One region of the Rahnella sp. PD12R genome, then DNA from elsewhere that is predicted to be linked to it. Evidence: predicted binding sites of a transcription regulator. Region 1 holds the regulator's gene; the other holds the start of a gene.

Region 1 (7,843 bases):
CGGCCCACGCCGAACACGTCACTGTTAATCGCAGAAAGAGACGCGGTGATCACCACGAAGTTCAGAATGGTTGCAGCCGCCGCAATCCCCATGTGCTGGAACGTCAGCACGAACGGGCTGCCCTGCGTACCCACCTGATTCCATGGGAAAATCGACATAATCACAAACAGCGTACCCACGTAGAACACCAGAATACGCAGCGGAACGGAGTTGATGGCTTTCGGAATGGATTTCTTCGGGTCTTCTGCTTCACCGGCGGTAATACCGATGATTTCGATACCACCGTAGGCAAACATCACCAGCTGCAACGACAGGATCGTACCCATGATGCCCTGGCTGAAGAAGCCGCCGTTCGTCCACAGATTGTGAATACCGGTCGCCTGCCCGCCGTTGCCAATGCCCCAGAAGATAATACCGAAACCGGCAATGATCATGATGATGATGGTGAACACTTTGAAGAAGGAGAACCAGAACTCCAGCTCACCGAACACCTTCACGCTCACCAGATTGATAGCGCCGATAATCAGTACCACACTCAGCACCCAGGTCCATTGCGGTACATCCGGGAACCACACGCCCATATAAATACCGAACGCCGTCACATCGGCAATCGCGACAATCAGAATCTCAAAACAATACGTCCAGCCGGTGATGTACCCGGCCATCGGCCCGAGATAATCCTGCGCGTAACGTGAGAACGACCCGCTCTGCGGATTATTAACGGACATCTCGCCCAGCGCACGCATGATGATAAACGCGATAATACCGCCGACCAGATACGCCAGCAGCACGCTTGGTCCGGCCATTTTGATGGCATCGGCAGATCCGTAAAATAACCCGGTACCGATGGCTGACCCCAGTGCCATAAAGCGAATATGGCGCGTTGTCAGGCCACGTTTTAGCTTCGTGCCCGGCGCTTCTTTTTGCTCTGTTGGTTGTTCAGCTTCTTGCTGCATGTGCATTAACCCGTATGTTTTTTAAATATCAAAAGTGCGTATTTTAAGAAATTAACTTTTTTACCTGCCAATGAAAAAGCCACGGAAGATTCTCCGTGGCCCGATTGGCGAAACATTCAGCAGACTAATTATATTTTATGCCGTTGAACATTCACCAAATGATCATTGGTGCGCAGTGACGCTACGCGGACCGCTGATTTTGTCATAAATACCGGCCAGCACCAGCATTAATAATGACGGTGGTAACCAGGCCAGACCTTGCGCTGCCAGCGGCAGGTTCGCAGTCCAGGCTGGCATCAGGTCTGCAAAAGCAGAAGCTTTAATGCCATCAACAATACCAAAGACCAGGCTGACAACCATCACCGGCGCGACGATACGTGTGGTGCTGTTCCACCAGCGCAGGGTGAAGCTCAGTACAACCAGCGCAATACACGGCGGATAAATCGCAGTCAGAACCGGTACGGAAATCTGAATCAGATGGCTCAGGCCCAGGTTGGACACCAGCATCGAGAACAGACCCAGAATGAAGACCAGCGTTTTATATGACAGCGGCAGATACTGAGCGAAGAACTCAGCACAGGCGCAGGTCAGGCCAACTGCGGTGACCATACAGGCGATGAAAATCAGCGCGCCGAGGAAGAAGCTGCCTACGCTGCCAAAAGTGTGTGCCACGTAAGCATGCAGGATCACCGCGCCGTTTGTTGCATTTGGCACCAGTGAGGCGCTGTTTTCGCCCAGTTTAAACAGGCTCAGGTAGACCAGCATCAGGCCCAGACCGGCAATCAGACCTGCCAGAACCGTATAACGGGTCAGCAGTTTGGCATCGGTCACGCCACGAGAACGTGCCGCGTTAACGATAACAATCCCGAAGACCAGCGCGCCCAGCGTATCCATCGTCAGATAGCCGTTAACGAAACCGCTGGAGAACGGCACCGTCTGGTAAGCGTCAACCGCAGGCATTGGCTGACCGGCAGGCCACAGCAGTGCAGCGATACCCAGTGCGCCCAGCGCCACCATTTTCAGCGGCGCGAGGAAATGCCCGACGGTATCGAGCAGACGGCCCGGATACAGGGAGATACCAATCACCAGAGCGAAATAAATTACGCTGTAAATCAGCAGAGGCAGCGGGCCGTCACCGGTCATCGGCGCGATACCCACTTCAAAGGAGACCGTCGCTGTACGCGGTGTGGCAAACAGCGGGCCTACAGCCAGATAACAGACGGTCGCCAGAAGAATACCGGCACCACGACCAATTGGCGTACTCAGGGCGTCAACACCGCCACCGACGCGCGCAAGCGCAATCACGGTCATCACGGGAAGCCCTACCGCCGTGATCATAAAACCGGCAGCTGCCCACCAGACTTCATGACCGGCCTGCAAGCCAACCATCGGCGGGAAAATGATATTTCCTGCCCCGACGAATAAGGCGAAGGTCATGAAACCCAGCGCCAGAATATCTTTATTTGTTAAACGAGTACTCATGATTGGTGTCGTGTTGCCTGTTCAAATGAATAAAGTGTCCGATGCTGTCGTCGTGCCACTCCGTCAGAAGGATGAATGGCGTTGTCATAGCCAGAGAGCACCAATGTGAGGATCGGAGTGAGCTAAAAACGCCTGATGATATGCAGATGATTACGTTGTTATGCAGGGAGTATCGAGCGACAGCGGGGCTTAAGGTAAACGTTTATAGCGTAGAAAGGCAAGCCGTGATCCAAAAAGCAGAGCGTTCAACCAGATTAATACAACAAAGCAGTAATAATCACTAAATACACTCCGAAACACGCAATATGATATGTATGATTTTTGAACGAACAAAGCACAAGATATGCTCCGTTGAGATTAAAAATGCGTGAAATCACCACCTGCAGGTCATTTCACGCACAATATCCAGCATTTTTACAAGGCCAAAATTTAACCGCTTGCGGTTTTACCAGACGCGGGCAGCGATATCCACCACCAGTTTCAGTTTTTCCCACTGCTGCGCTTCGGTCAGACTGTTGCCCTCTTCCGTTGACGCGAAGCCACACTGCGGGCTCAGGCAAATCTGGTTAATGTCCAGATATTCAGCCGCTTCTGCGATACGCGCTTCCACGGTTTTTGCCAGTTCCAGCTCGCCGGATTTGGTGGTAATCAGCCCCAGAACCGCCTGCTGATGGCCTTTTTTGATGAAACGCAGGGGTTCGAACCCGCCTGAACGTTCATTGTCATATTCCAGGAAGTAAGCGTCGATATTCACCCCGCCAAACAGAATCTCTGCCACCGGCTCGTAACCACCTTCAGAAATCCAGGTTGAACGGAAGTTACCGCGGCAAACATGCAGACCAATCACCAGATCGTCCGGTTTACCGGCGATAGCTTTGTTGAGCACGTCAGCGTAAGTACGTGCTAACTCTTCCGGAGAATCACCACGTTCGCGGATTTGTTTCTTCTGATCTTCAGAACACAGATACGCCCAGACGGTATCGTCGAGTTGCAGATAACGACAGCCGGCATCATAAAAGGCTTTGATCGCGTCCCGGTAAACCTGTGCCAGATCGTCAAAATAGTCTTTCAGATCAGGATAAACGTCTTTGCTGATGGCGTTACGGCCACCGCGGAAATGCATCACGCTCGGGCTCGGAATAGTCATTTTCGGCACAGCCGTTCCGCTGATGCTTTTCAGAAAACGGAAATCTTCCAGCATCGGGTGCGAACCAAAACCGAGTTTGCTCACCACTTTGATACTGCGCGCTTTCGTCTGTACGCCGTTGAACTGGATCCCCTGAACCGCATCGTAACCTTCCACACCTTCCAGACCTTCGAAGAAGTCAAAGTGCCACCACGCACGGCGGAATTCGCCATCCGTCACCACTTGCAGACCGGCTTCACGCTGCAAATCCACCACGCGGCGGATTTCAGTGTCTTCTACTGCACGCAACTGCACCGCATCAATCTCACCGGCCTGAAACTGTTTGCGGGCTTCTTTGATCGCGGCCGGACGCAGGAAACTGCCAACGACGTCAGCGCGGAACGGAGGGGTTGTACGTTGCATGAAAACTCCTTATTGCATCACGCCCCTGGCGGAATGCGAATGATTTACAAAGTAAATAATTACGTTGCGTTATTTATAGACATCTGGATGTCTAAACGGCTTTAAGGCCATACTGTCATGCAGCCTGTTCACCCACAACAGAGGAATTTTCATGGGACGTGAAATAAATTCATGATCAGGAGGCGACTTCACGCCATAAACAGAAATGAAAAAGCCTGCTATCGGCTGATAACAGGCTTTAGGGAAACTACGCAAATTAAGGTTTTACGGAGACCGGGGAGTCTGAACCCTGAGGAACAATCAGTTTCGGTGCCAGCGTAAACATAAACCGGGTGCCGACGCCGACTTCGCTGAGGACTTCAAGCTTCGAATTATGGTGGCTGAGCGCATGTTTTACGATGGCGAGCCCCAACCCGCTGCCGCCGGTCTGGCGCGATCGCGCCTTATCCACACGGTAAAAACGTTCAGTCAGACGCGGTAAGTGCTGCGGCGCAATACCCGGCCCGTTGTCGCTTATCTGGAACTGTGCGCCGTGCGGGATTTGCTGCCAGCTGACTTCAATCCGCGTGCCCGGCGGGGTGTGATTCACGGCGTTGTACACCAGATTCGACACCGCACTGCGCAGCTGATCTTCGTTGCCAAAGACTTTCAGCTTTTCGTTTACGCGAAACACCACTTCATGTTTCCCGCCGCTTAACGTCTGCACTTCCCGCTCAAGCATACTCAGCATCACCGGAATATCGACCTTCTCGTGCATATCGATATTGGCAGACGCTTCGATTTTCGACAGGGTCAGCAACTGTTTCACCAGCCCGTCCATGCGCCGCGTCTGTTCCTGCATCGTATCCAGCGCTTTGGTGCGGAACGGCTCTTCCAGCTTGGCGTCTTCCATCATTTCCAGATACCCCTGCAACACGGTCAGCGGCGTGCGAAGTTCATGGCTAACGTTGGCAAAGAAGTTACGTCGCGCGCCTTCGAGCTGACGCATCTGCGTTACGTCACGCGCCACCATCAGAAGCTGCCCCTCGGAATAGGGCATCACGCGAAACTCAACATAATGTTCATTATTGAGTTGCAGATTCAGGGCACGGCTGAAGTCACGGGTCTGGATCCAGGTGCGGAATTCCGGATAACGCAGCAGGTTAAAAATATGCTGCCCGTTATCTTCCGGCCAGCGGAAACCGAGCAGATCCTGCGCCAGTCCGTTGCACCAGAAGATATTGCCTTCTTCCGTCGCCAGAACCACCGCATCCGGCAGCGATTCGGCACCGCTGCGGAAACGCTTGATCAGCTGACCTAATTCACGACGACGTCGCCGGTTGCGCATCTGCATCTGGTTCAGCCCGTAAAACAGCGGTTCCCAGCTCCAGCGCCCGTTCGGCGGGGTGATGCTGCGGTCAAGCCACAGCCAGTGAGAGAGTTTAAGCTGGTTGTAATAATTCCAGCCCAGCGCCGCGACGAGCGACGCAAAGAGGAGCCAGCCGAAATGGCCGACGAAAATTCCGAGGATCAGCGCTGGCAGGCAAAAGAGAAAAAATTCGCCGGCCAGACGTTTCCATGACAAACGTTCTAACACACAGATTCTCCGCTGTGGGGGACTCAATAACGCGTTGAGAAACGATATCCGGTACCACGAACAGTCTGGATCATTCTGTCATGTCCACTGGTTTCCAGCGCTTTACGCAAACGACGAATATGCACGTCTACCGTGCGATCTTCCACATAAACGTTAGTGCCCCACACGTTATTGAGCAACTGTTCCCTGCTGTAAACGCGTTCGGAATGGGTCATAAAGAAGTGTAACAACTTAAATTCGGTCGGCCCCATGTCGAGCGCCTGCTCGTTGGCCATCACCCGGTGAGACGACGGATCCAGACTCAGCCCCTGCATGTCGATCACTTCCTCGACCGCCATTGGCGAAATCCGGCGCATCACCGCTTTAATACGGGCAACCAGTTCTTTTGGTGAAAACGGTTTGGTGATGTAATCATCGGCACCGACTTCCAGGCCGCGCACCCGATCTTCTTCTTCACCGCGGGCGGTCAGCATCATCACCGGAATTTCGCGGGTCAGTGCTTCACGTTTAAGGTGCTTAATAAACTGAATACCGGAACCACCAGGTAACATCCAGTCGAGCAGGATCAGTTCAGGGTAAGGTTCAACTAACTGGCCAATCGCTGAATCAAAATCTTCAGCTTCTACTGCCTGATATCCATTCTGTTCCAGTACAAAACACACCATTTCACGGATTGGAGCTTCGTCTTCAACCACCAATATACGTCTAGCCATCGTAGGTCCTGCCAATAGGTTAGCGATCTTTTATTTGATTGCGGGCGCCATTATGCGTCAGTTTTGTGACAGATTTATGAATGAAAATGATGGTTCATTTAAGGCAAATATGACAGATAAATTCCCGCCATCCTGCTGAAATTGGTCTGATTTATCGGGGACAGGTTCCCCCGCCGACGTTTATACTTTGCCCCATTGTCGTCATACAGGGTTCACACGGGAGTCTCATGCGCCTGATCCACACCTCCGACTGGCACCTCGGCCAGTACTTTTTTACCAAAAGCCGCGCCGCTGAACATCAGGCATTTTTGCGCTGGCTGACCGGTCAGGTGCAGCAGCATCAGGTGGACGCCGTCATTGTCGCCGGAGACATCTTTGATACCGGCTCGCCGCCCAGTTACGCCCGCGAGTTGTACAACCGCTTCGTGGTGGAATTACAACAAACCGGCTGCCAGCTGGTGGTGCTGGCCGGAAATCACGATTCCGTCGCCACGCTCAATGAATCCCGCGAACTGCTTTCGTGCCTGAATACGCGGGTGATCGCCACCGTAGGCGAAAATCTGGATGAACAGGTTTTGGTGCTGAATACCCGCGAAGGCCAGCCCGGCGCGGTGTTGTGTGCCATTCCGTTTTTGCGTCCGCGCGACTTGCTGGCCAGCCAGGCCGGGCAGTCCGGCAGCGACAAACAGCTCGCCTTGCAGGAAGCCATTGCGGCGCATTATGACGCACTGTATCAGGCAGCGCTGGCTAAACGTCAGGAACTTGGTTTGCCGTTGCCCATTATCGCTACCGGCCATCTGACCACCGTCGGCGTCAGCACGTCTGACTCCGTGCGCGACATCTATATAGGCACGCTCGACGCCTTCCCGGCGCAGGCCTTTCCACCGGTGGATTACGTGGCGCTCGGGCACATTCACCGCGCCCAGTGCGTCGCAAAAACCGAACATATCCGTTACAGCGGCTCACCCATTGCGCTGAGTTTCGATGAGCTCAGCAAAACCAAAAGCGTTTACCTGCTTGATTTCGATGGCGCTAAGCTCAACGCCATCGACACGCTGGAAATCCCCGTTTTCCAGCCGATGCAGATCATTAAAGGTTCTCTCGCAGACATCGAAAAACAACTGACGCAGTTTGCTGACGGCGATGCCGGTAAACCGGTCTGGCTGGATATCGAAGTCGCCACGCAGGACTATCTCAGTGATATCCAGCGGCGTATTCAGACGCTGACCGCAGATTTGCCGGTGGAAGTCGTTCTGCTGCGCCGCAGTAAAGAACAGCGCATCAGCAGCATCGAACAACAGGAAAAAGAAACGCTCAGCGAACTGAGTGTCAGCGAAGTGTTTGAGCGGCGGCTGGCGCAGGAAACCGATCCCGACGAACCGCGTCAGGCGCGGATGCGCACGCTGTTCGCTCAGGTTGTCAGCCAGGTCACCAGCGGCGAGTCCGCAGAGGATGCCGCCCGATGAAAATTCTCAGTCTGCGTTTAAAAAACCTGAACTCGCTGGAAGGCGAATGGAAAATCGACTTCACCGCTGAGCCTTTTGCCAGCAACGGATTATTTGCCATC
Region 2 (7,843 bases), on a different contig from region 1:
GCGCAAATGGCCTTCAATAAAATCCAGATACAGCGTTTCCACTTCCTTGCGCGCCCACGGCGTGCGGCGCAGGAATTTCAGGCTGGACTTGATGCTTGGGTCACTTTTGAAGCAGTTGATGTTGACCTGCGAAGCCAGTGCGGGCCAGCCAAAATTATCCACCAGCGTTGTCAGCAGTTTTTCCAGCGTGACGCCGTGCAGCGGATCTTTCGCCGCACCGGGATTTTGTGGTGTATCAGTCATTGGCTCGCTTTTCCTTATCAATTTTCAGGCCGCGCACTTTAGCATTTTTCCCTTACGAAAGAGCAATAAACTGCTCGCGCAGGGCGTGGAGTTCGTCGCGTGTATTGGCCGCTTCTTCGAATTCCAGGTTCTGGGCATGCGCATACATCTTGCTTTCCAGCTCCTTAATGCGCTGTTCCAGCGCTTTAGGCGTAAGCGATTTGTAGGTTTGCGCCGCTTCGGCATCGCGCTTGTCTTTGTTCTTTTTGGTCTTTGGCTGCCCCAGTTGCAGGATGTCGGAAATCTTCTTGTTCAGGCCCATCGGCGTAATGCCATTTTCCAGGTTGTAAGCTTCCTGTTTCGCACGACGACGCTCCGTTTCCCCGATCGCTTTCGCCATCGAATTCGTGATTCTGTCGCCGTAAAGAATGGCTTTACCGTTGAGGTTACGCGCCGCACGGCCAATGGTCTGAATGAGCGAACGTTCTGAACGCAGGAAGCCCTCTTTGTCGGCATCCAGGATCGCCACCAGAGAAACCTCCGGCATATCCAGCCCTTCCCTCAGCAAGTTGATGCCCACCAGCACATCGAATTCACCCAGACGCAAATCGCGGATAATCTCCACGCGCTCGACGGTATCGATATCAGAGTGCAGGTAACGCACCTTCTCGCCGTGTTCTTCCAGATACTCGGTCAAATCCTCGGCCATGCGTTTGGTCAGCGTGGTGACCAGCACACGCTCATTGATGGCCACGCGTTTGCGGATTTCCGACAGCAGATCGTCGACCTGCGTGGTCACCGGGCGCACTTCAATAATCGGATCCAGCAAGCCGGTCGGACGCACCACCTGATCCACCACGTCGCCGCCGGATTTATCCAGCTCGTAAGCGCCGGGTGTGGCGGAAACATAAATCGTCTGCGGCGCCAGCGCCTCAAATTCTTCAAAGCGCATCGGGCGGTTATCCAGCGCCGAGGGCAGGCGGAAACCGTACTCCACCAGCGTTTCTTTTCGCGAGCGGTCGCCTTTGTACATCCCGCCGATTTGCGGAATGGTGACGTGGGATTCGTCGACAATCAGCAAACCGTCGGCAGGCAGATAGTCAAACAGCGTCGGCGGCGGCTCGCCCGGACCGCGTCCGGAGAGATACCGTGAATAGTTTTCGATGCCCGAGCAATAACCCAGCTCATTCATCATTTCGAGGTCAAACTGCGTACGCTGGCTGAGACGCTGTTCTTCGAGCAGTTTGTTGTTATCCAGCAGCACCTTGCGGCGATCGGCCAGATCGACTTTGATCTCTTCCATCGCCTGCAAAATACGTTCACGCGGGGTGACGTAGTGCGTTTTCGGGTAAATCGTGAAACGCGGAACTTCGTGCTGCACCTGACCGGTCAGCGGGTCAAACAGGGAAAGCCGCTCGACTTCCTGATCGAAAAGCTCGATGCGCAGCGCCAGATCGTCTGATTCAGCCGGAAAGACGTCGATCACTTCGCCGCGCACGCGGAAAGTGCTGCGCTGGAAAACCTGATCGTTGCGGGCATATTGCAGCTCAGCCAGACGGCGCACGATCGCGCGCTGATCGATAATCATCCCTTTGGTCAGATGCAGCATCATTTTCAGATACAGATCCGGGTCGCCCAGACCGTAGATCGCCGAGACGGATGCCACCACGATGACGTCGCGGCGCTCAAGCAGCGCTTTGGTGGCGGAAAGGCGCATCTGTTCGATGTGTTCGTTCACCGAGGAATCTTTTTCGATAAACGTGTCTGAACTCGGGACGTACGCTTCGGGCTGGTAATAATCGTAGTAAGAAACGAAATATTCGACGGCGTTCTCCGGGAAGAACTCTTTCATTTCGCCATACAACTGCGCCGCGAGAGTTTTATTGGGCGCGAGAACCATCGTTGGCCGGTTCAGGTCAGCAATCACATTCGCGACGGTAAAGGTTTTACCGGAACCGGTAACGCCGAGTAACGTCTGGTGCGCCAGACCGTTCTCCAGCCCTTCTTCCAGACGGCGTATTGCCTCAGGCTGATCGCCTGATGGCTTAAATTCGGAATGCAGTTTGAACTCTTTACTCATGACGGGCTACCTGGCTGAAATGAAAACGCATAAGGCCGTACGTAAGGCGCTCACGGAAAAACAGTATGAAAGACTCCGCGAATTTTGCCAGCCTTGATTTTACCGCCTTATAATACTGTATATAAAACCAGCCTCCAATCGATAAAAATCACCGGTGATTTAACCGGTTGCTGCATCTGCACTTTTTTAGGTTATTACGAAAAAGAATTCTCACCATCAGGTGACAATTATCCCCAAAATTTTTCATCCGTTAACTTTCTGACCACAGGTTGACGAATTCTGACACAACTATGACGAACGAATTACGGGCATATTGCTTTTAACTAACTCACTGATTATAAACAACATCATTAAAAAGCTGCGAATACGGGCAAAGTGAGCACAACCCGCGCCCTGACTCGCCTGTAGCATCTTTTCTCACTCTCATGCACATGGTTATCCACAGGAATAGTGGATAAGTCTCAGCGCGCCCCGCACGGCGGGAGTTGGTAAAAAACATCATTTAGGCTTTCAGGCCACCCAAGTGGTCTTTTTTAGTTATTTTTTATCTTTTTTATCTCCTTATTTATGCCTATTTTGCCTAGATTTCTGGTCGGATGTTTCTTGCAAAATCCAAAAGTGCATCTCATCAGGATTTTTTTGCTTCTTATTCCCGTTACGTTTGCACCAAAATCAGAGAGAGCAGCACTGGCAAAGTGCAGTTGCCTTTCTCCCGCGTCTGAACGGATGTCACAAAACCTCAACAACGTTAATGAATAATCCTAAATCGCCCTGCGCTCCGCTGTTAACACCCCTGTAACTTCTCTTTTCCCCGGCACTTTTACAAACTTGGCCTGAGAGTTGCAGTGTCACTGTAGGAAGCGTTTCCTGCAGCCGGAACCGCTTTTTTCACCTGAAAGTGAAATCTGATGATTACCCTGTTTTTTGCTAAGCAATGTCATTTTTAGTGCAAGGAAAAAGCGGTTAACCCCATTTATCACTGGTTAATGGCTGTTTATCTGCAATTGATGCTGAGAGGTTGGCCGGTAATCAACGGAATTTAATTCTGTGTTACGGCATTAACAGCGGAACATAAATGTCAGAAATATGACAGTGGCGGTCAAAGCGAAGTTCAGCGGAATGCTCCGTGTGGGAGGGAGGTCTGATGTTAAGTGTAAAATCAGTTAATCAGTATTATGGGCAAAAACATATTCTGTGGGATATCAATCTCGAACTGTACCGCGGTCAATGTACGTGCCTGATCGGGCGAAATGGCGTGGGGAAAACCACGCTGGTGAACTGCATTATGGGCCATCTTCCGGTGAAAAGCGGGGCGATATCCTGGCAGTCGCGCGACGAAGAGCCTCAGAGTTTATTAAATCTTCCGGTGGAAAGCCGTGCGCAAATCGGCATCGGTTATGTGCCACAGGGACGGCAGATTTTTTCGCAGATGAGTGTGGATGAAAACCTGCAAATTGCCATGATGGCCAGCCGGAATAAGACGCGTCGCGTGCCTGAAGAGGTCTACGACCTGTTTCCGACGCTTAAGGAAATGGGAACGCGTAAAGCGGGAGAGCTCGATGAGAGCCAGCAACAGCAACTGGCGATCAGCCGCGCGCTGGTTCAGGAGCCTGAACTGCTGATCCTCGACGAACCGACCGAACACACCAGTGCGTCGATGGCGGCGAATATGGGTAACATCATTCACCGCCTGAACCGTGACCTCGGTCTGACGCTGCTTCTGGTCGGGCATAAATTGCCGTTTATCCGCAGCGTCGCTGACCGGTTTTGTCTGGTGGACGGCGGGCGCAACGTGGCACAAGGCACGCTGGCACAGCTTGACGAGACGTTAATCAAAAATTATCTGACGGTCTGACGCCGTACTTCATTCACCATCAGGAAGCAGACGTTCCAGATCCAGATATTGCCCCAGATTGATGTCCAGACCGGCACTCAGGAACGGGATCTCGCCCAGCAGCGGCGCAGGCAGCATACGCGTGAGCGTCGCCATGTATGCCTGATGATGCTTCCCCGTTTCCTGCACATCATTGGCAATCCAGCCCGCCAGATGCAAACCACTTTGCGCGATGGCCTGCGCCGTCAGCACGGCGTGATTGATGCAGCCCAGCCGCATTCCCACCACTAACACCACCGGCAGTTGCTCGGCAATCACCCAGTCCGCAAACGTATAATCTGCGGTCAGCGGCGTGTACCAGCCTCCTGCCCCTTCCACCACCACCCAGTCGGCCAGCGGTTCGAGATGACGCAATCCGGCGGATAAAACCTGCGGGTCAATCGGGCGATTTTCCAGCTCGCTGACAATATGCGGCGACGTCGGCTCGAAAAACGTGCACGGATTGACTTCGTCATAACACAGCCCGACGGTGCTGTAGGCCTGGAGCGCCAGTGCGTCGCTGTTGCGCGGCCCTTCTGCCGTCATTTCACTGCCTGACGCCACCGGTTTGTATCCGGCAGTTTTGTGCCCGGCGCACGCTGCCGCCTGTAAAAATGCGGTTGTGGCAACGGTTTTTCCGACTTCGGTATCGGTGCCGGTAATAAAGTATTTTTGTTTCATGTCTTATTTCTGCGTCGCGCCTGGTGTGTGTAACTGTTTCTTTTAAATCAGCGGGGAATGAGTTCTTCCACCTGCAAAATGCCGTAAACCAGCCGGTAATTCAGCGGCAGAACGCCGTCGCGGCGGACGTAATGTTTTTCCAGCAATTGCAGACGCTCGCGCCCGCCCAGCCCGCCGAGGCGGCCATTTTTGATGTGCGTCGCGCCAATGCCTTTGAGCGAACGCATCAGCGACATCACGTCCGGGAATTCGGCGACGTGATCGCTGAAGGTCACTTCATGGCGATACGGCGCGCAGGCTTCGGCGATTTTGTCGGGCGTCAGGAACTGATTCACGTGACGGCGGCCATCGACTTTCATCCACGCGGCGGCCAGCTCACTGAGCGAACCTTCGGCCAGCGTGGAGAAAATCACCAGCCCGCCGTTGCGGGTGACGCGGTGCATTTCTTCCAGCGCACGCGGCAGCGCGTTACACCACTGCACCGCCAGATTGCTGAAACAGATATCAACCGAGTTATCGGCAAACGGTAAACGCTCGATATCTCCCGGCACATATTCATCAGCGGAATCCAGCTCACGGGCACGGCTCAGCATGCCTTCGGAGAGATCCAGCGCAATCACGTTTTTCCCCTGAGCGCGCCAGTAACGGCTGAAATAGCCCGTCCCGCAACCGGCGTCAACAACCGTTTTTCCTGCATCTTTCAGGTAAGGTTCTGCCAGCGACAGCAACGTTTCACCCACATCACGCTGCAATTGTGCGGCGCTTTCATAACTGACGGCGGCGCGGCTGAACGCGTCGGCCACCGCTTGTTTATTCACTAATTCAGTGACTGCACCCATGAAGGGACTCCAGCAAAAAATCGATATCTTCCGGCCTGTGTGCCGCCGTCAGCGTAAGACGCAGCCGCGCGCTGCCCGGAGGCACCGTCGGCGGACGGATAGCACTGACCCACACCCCGCGTTCGCGCAATGCCGCTGCCAGATCTAAAGCAGGCTGATTTTCGCCTACGATCACCGGCTGGATGGCCGTTTGTGAAGCGGTCAGCCGGTAAGGCAATCCGGTAGCCCCGGCGCGGAAACGGGCAATATTGGCCGCCAGTTTATCACGCAGGCCGTCGTCTTGCCGGACTCGTACCAGCGCGGCCTGTAACGCGCAAACCTGCGCCGCAGGCATCGCCGTGCTGTAAATCAGATGACGCGCGAACTGCAACAGGTAATCCGCGGTGGCATCAGCACACAGCACCGCCGCGCCACTGCACCCGAAAGCTTTACCGAATGTGACCACCAGAAGTTCAGGCCGTACGCCCTGCTGCCAGCAACTGCCGCGCCCTTCTTCACCGGTGACGCCCACGCCGTGCGCGTCATCCACCATCAGCCAGCTTTCGTGCGATTGCGCCAGTCGATGCAGTTCCGCCAGCGGTGCAGCGTCGCCGTCCATACTGAACACCCCTTCGGTCACCACCAGCGTTTCACCGTCCACCGGTTTTTCCAGCAAGCGTTGCAGGGAATCCGGCTGATTGTGGTGAAAGCGCCGCAACTGCGAAGGCGCATGGGCAGCGGCTTCCAGCAAAGAAGCGTGGCTGAGTTTATCCGCCAGCACGCGATCGTCGCCCTGCATCAGCGAGGCAAGAATGGCCTGATTGGCCGCAAAGCCGGAGATAAACAGCAGCGCGCGCGGATAGCCCTGCCACTGCGCCAGCTGCTGTTCAAATTCGGCGTGCGCCACGCTGTAGCCGGTGACGTGCCCGGAACCGCCGCTACCCACGCCGTATTTTTCAGCGCCCTTCTGCCATGCGGCAATCACGTCCGCGTCCTGACTCAGGCCGAGATAATCGTTACCGGAAAAATTCAGATACCGTTTGTCACCTTGTGTCAGAAACCGCGCGCTGCCGCCGTTGTTCGGCTGACGCACACGAAAAGCCGCCGCTTCTTTGCGGGCGGCAACGGCATCGTTAATCCGCGTTTGCCAGCTCATGATCAGACGGCGGCGTTGTAGAACTGTGCGGTATCGGCATGAACCAGCTGTTCGGCCAGCGCGGCCTGTTGCTGGTTATCGCCCATTTCTGTTTCGAATACCTGCGGGTTCAGCCCCAGTTTGCCAAACAGAATGAGATCTTTATCTTCCGCCGGGTTTGGCGTGGTCAGCAGCTTGCAGCCGTAGAAAATGGAGTTGGCACCGGCCATAAAGCACATCGCCTGCGTCTGTTCGCTCATCTGTTCGCGACCGGCGGAAAGACGGACATACGACTGCGGCATCATGATGCGTGCCACGGCGATAGTGCGGATAAAATCAAACGGATCGACGTCGTCGTTATCGGCCAGCGGCGTGCCTTTCACTTTCACCAGCATGTTGATCGGCACGCTTTCCGGCGGCACCGGCAGGTTCGCCAGCTGCATCAGCAGACCGGCACGGTCTTTGACGGTTTCACCTAAACCAACAATGCCGCCGGAGCAGACTTTAATGCCCGCGCCGCGCACTTCCGACAGCGTATCCAGACGTTCCTGATAGCTGCGGGTGGTGATGATGCTGCCGTAAAATTCCGGCGAGGTATCCAGATTGTGGTTGTAGAAATCCAGACCGGCATGCGCCAGACGCTGCGCCTGCGTGGTGTTCAGCGTGCCGAGCGTCATGCAGGTTTCCATCCCCAGTTCTTTCACGCCCTGCACCATTTGCTCGAGGTACGGCATGTCACGGTCGTGGGGGTTTTTCCACGCGGCGCCCATGCAGAAACGGGTCGAACCGGCGGCTTTCGCCTGACGGGCGGATTCAAGCACCTGCTCGACTTCCATCAGACGCTCAGATTCCAGCCCGGTTTTGTAACGGGAACTCTGCGGGCAATATTTACAGTCTTCCGGACAGGCACCGGTTTTGATCGACAACAGCGTACTGACCTGAACCTGACGCGGATCGAAGTGCTGACGGTGAACCTGCTGGGCTTCAAACATCAGCTCAAGGAAAGGTTTGGAAAACAGTGCCTGAGTTTTTTC

Evidence for each region. Region 1 encodes PhoB, which activates phosphate uptake and scavenging genes when phosphate is short. Its sites were predicted from a motif close to CTGTCATAAAACTGNCNNAT; they were not measured.
Region 2: the regulator PhoB is predicted to act here: its motif matches at 2,582-2,601, upstream of uvrB (excinuclease ABC subunit UvrB).

The regions. Positions count from the first base shown of each region.
Region 1 covers NZ_JAHTMS010000002.1:646,908-654,750, forward strand. The annotation lists gene proY (proline-specific permease ProY) at 1-962, opposite strand, end outside; gene brnQ (branched-chain amino acid transport system II carrier protein) at 1,119-2,438, opposite strand; gene KWG64_RS07045 (cobalamin-independent methionine synthase II family protein) at 2,884-3,987, opposite strand; gene phoR (phosphate regulon sensor histidine kinase PhoR) at 4,244-5,563, opposite strand; gene phoB (phosphate response regulator transcription factor PhoB) at 5,587-6,276, opposite strand; gene sbcD (exonuclease subunit SbcD) at 6,504-7,742, shown strand; gene sbcC (exonuclease subunit SbcC) at 7,739-7,843, shown strand, end outside.
Region 2 covers NZ_JAHTMS010000001.1:308,427-316,269, reverse strand. The annotation lists gene KWG64_RS01520 (VF530 family DNA-binding protein) at 1-243, opposite strand, end outside; gene uvrB (excinuclease ABC subunit UvrB) at 296-2,302, opposite strand; gene KWG64_RS01510 (ABC transporter ATP-binding protein) at 3,447-4,157, shown strand; gene bioD (dethiobiotin synthase) at 4,167-4,856, opposite strand; gene bioC (malonyl-ACP O-methyltransferase BioC) at 4,904-5,695, opposite strand; gene bioF (8-amino-7-oxononanoate synthase) at 5,679-6,830, opposite strand; gene bioB (biotin synthase BioB) at 6,833-7,843, opposite strand, start outside.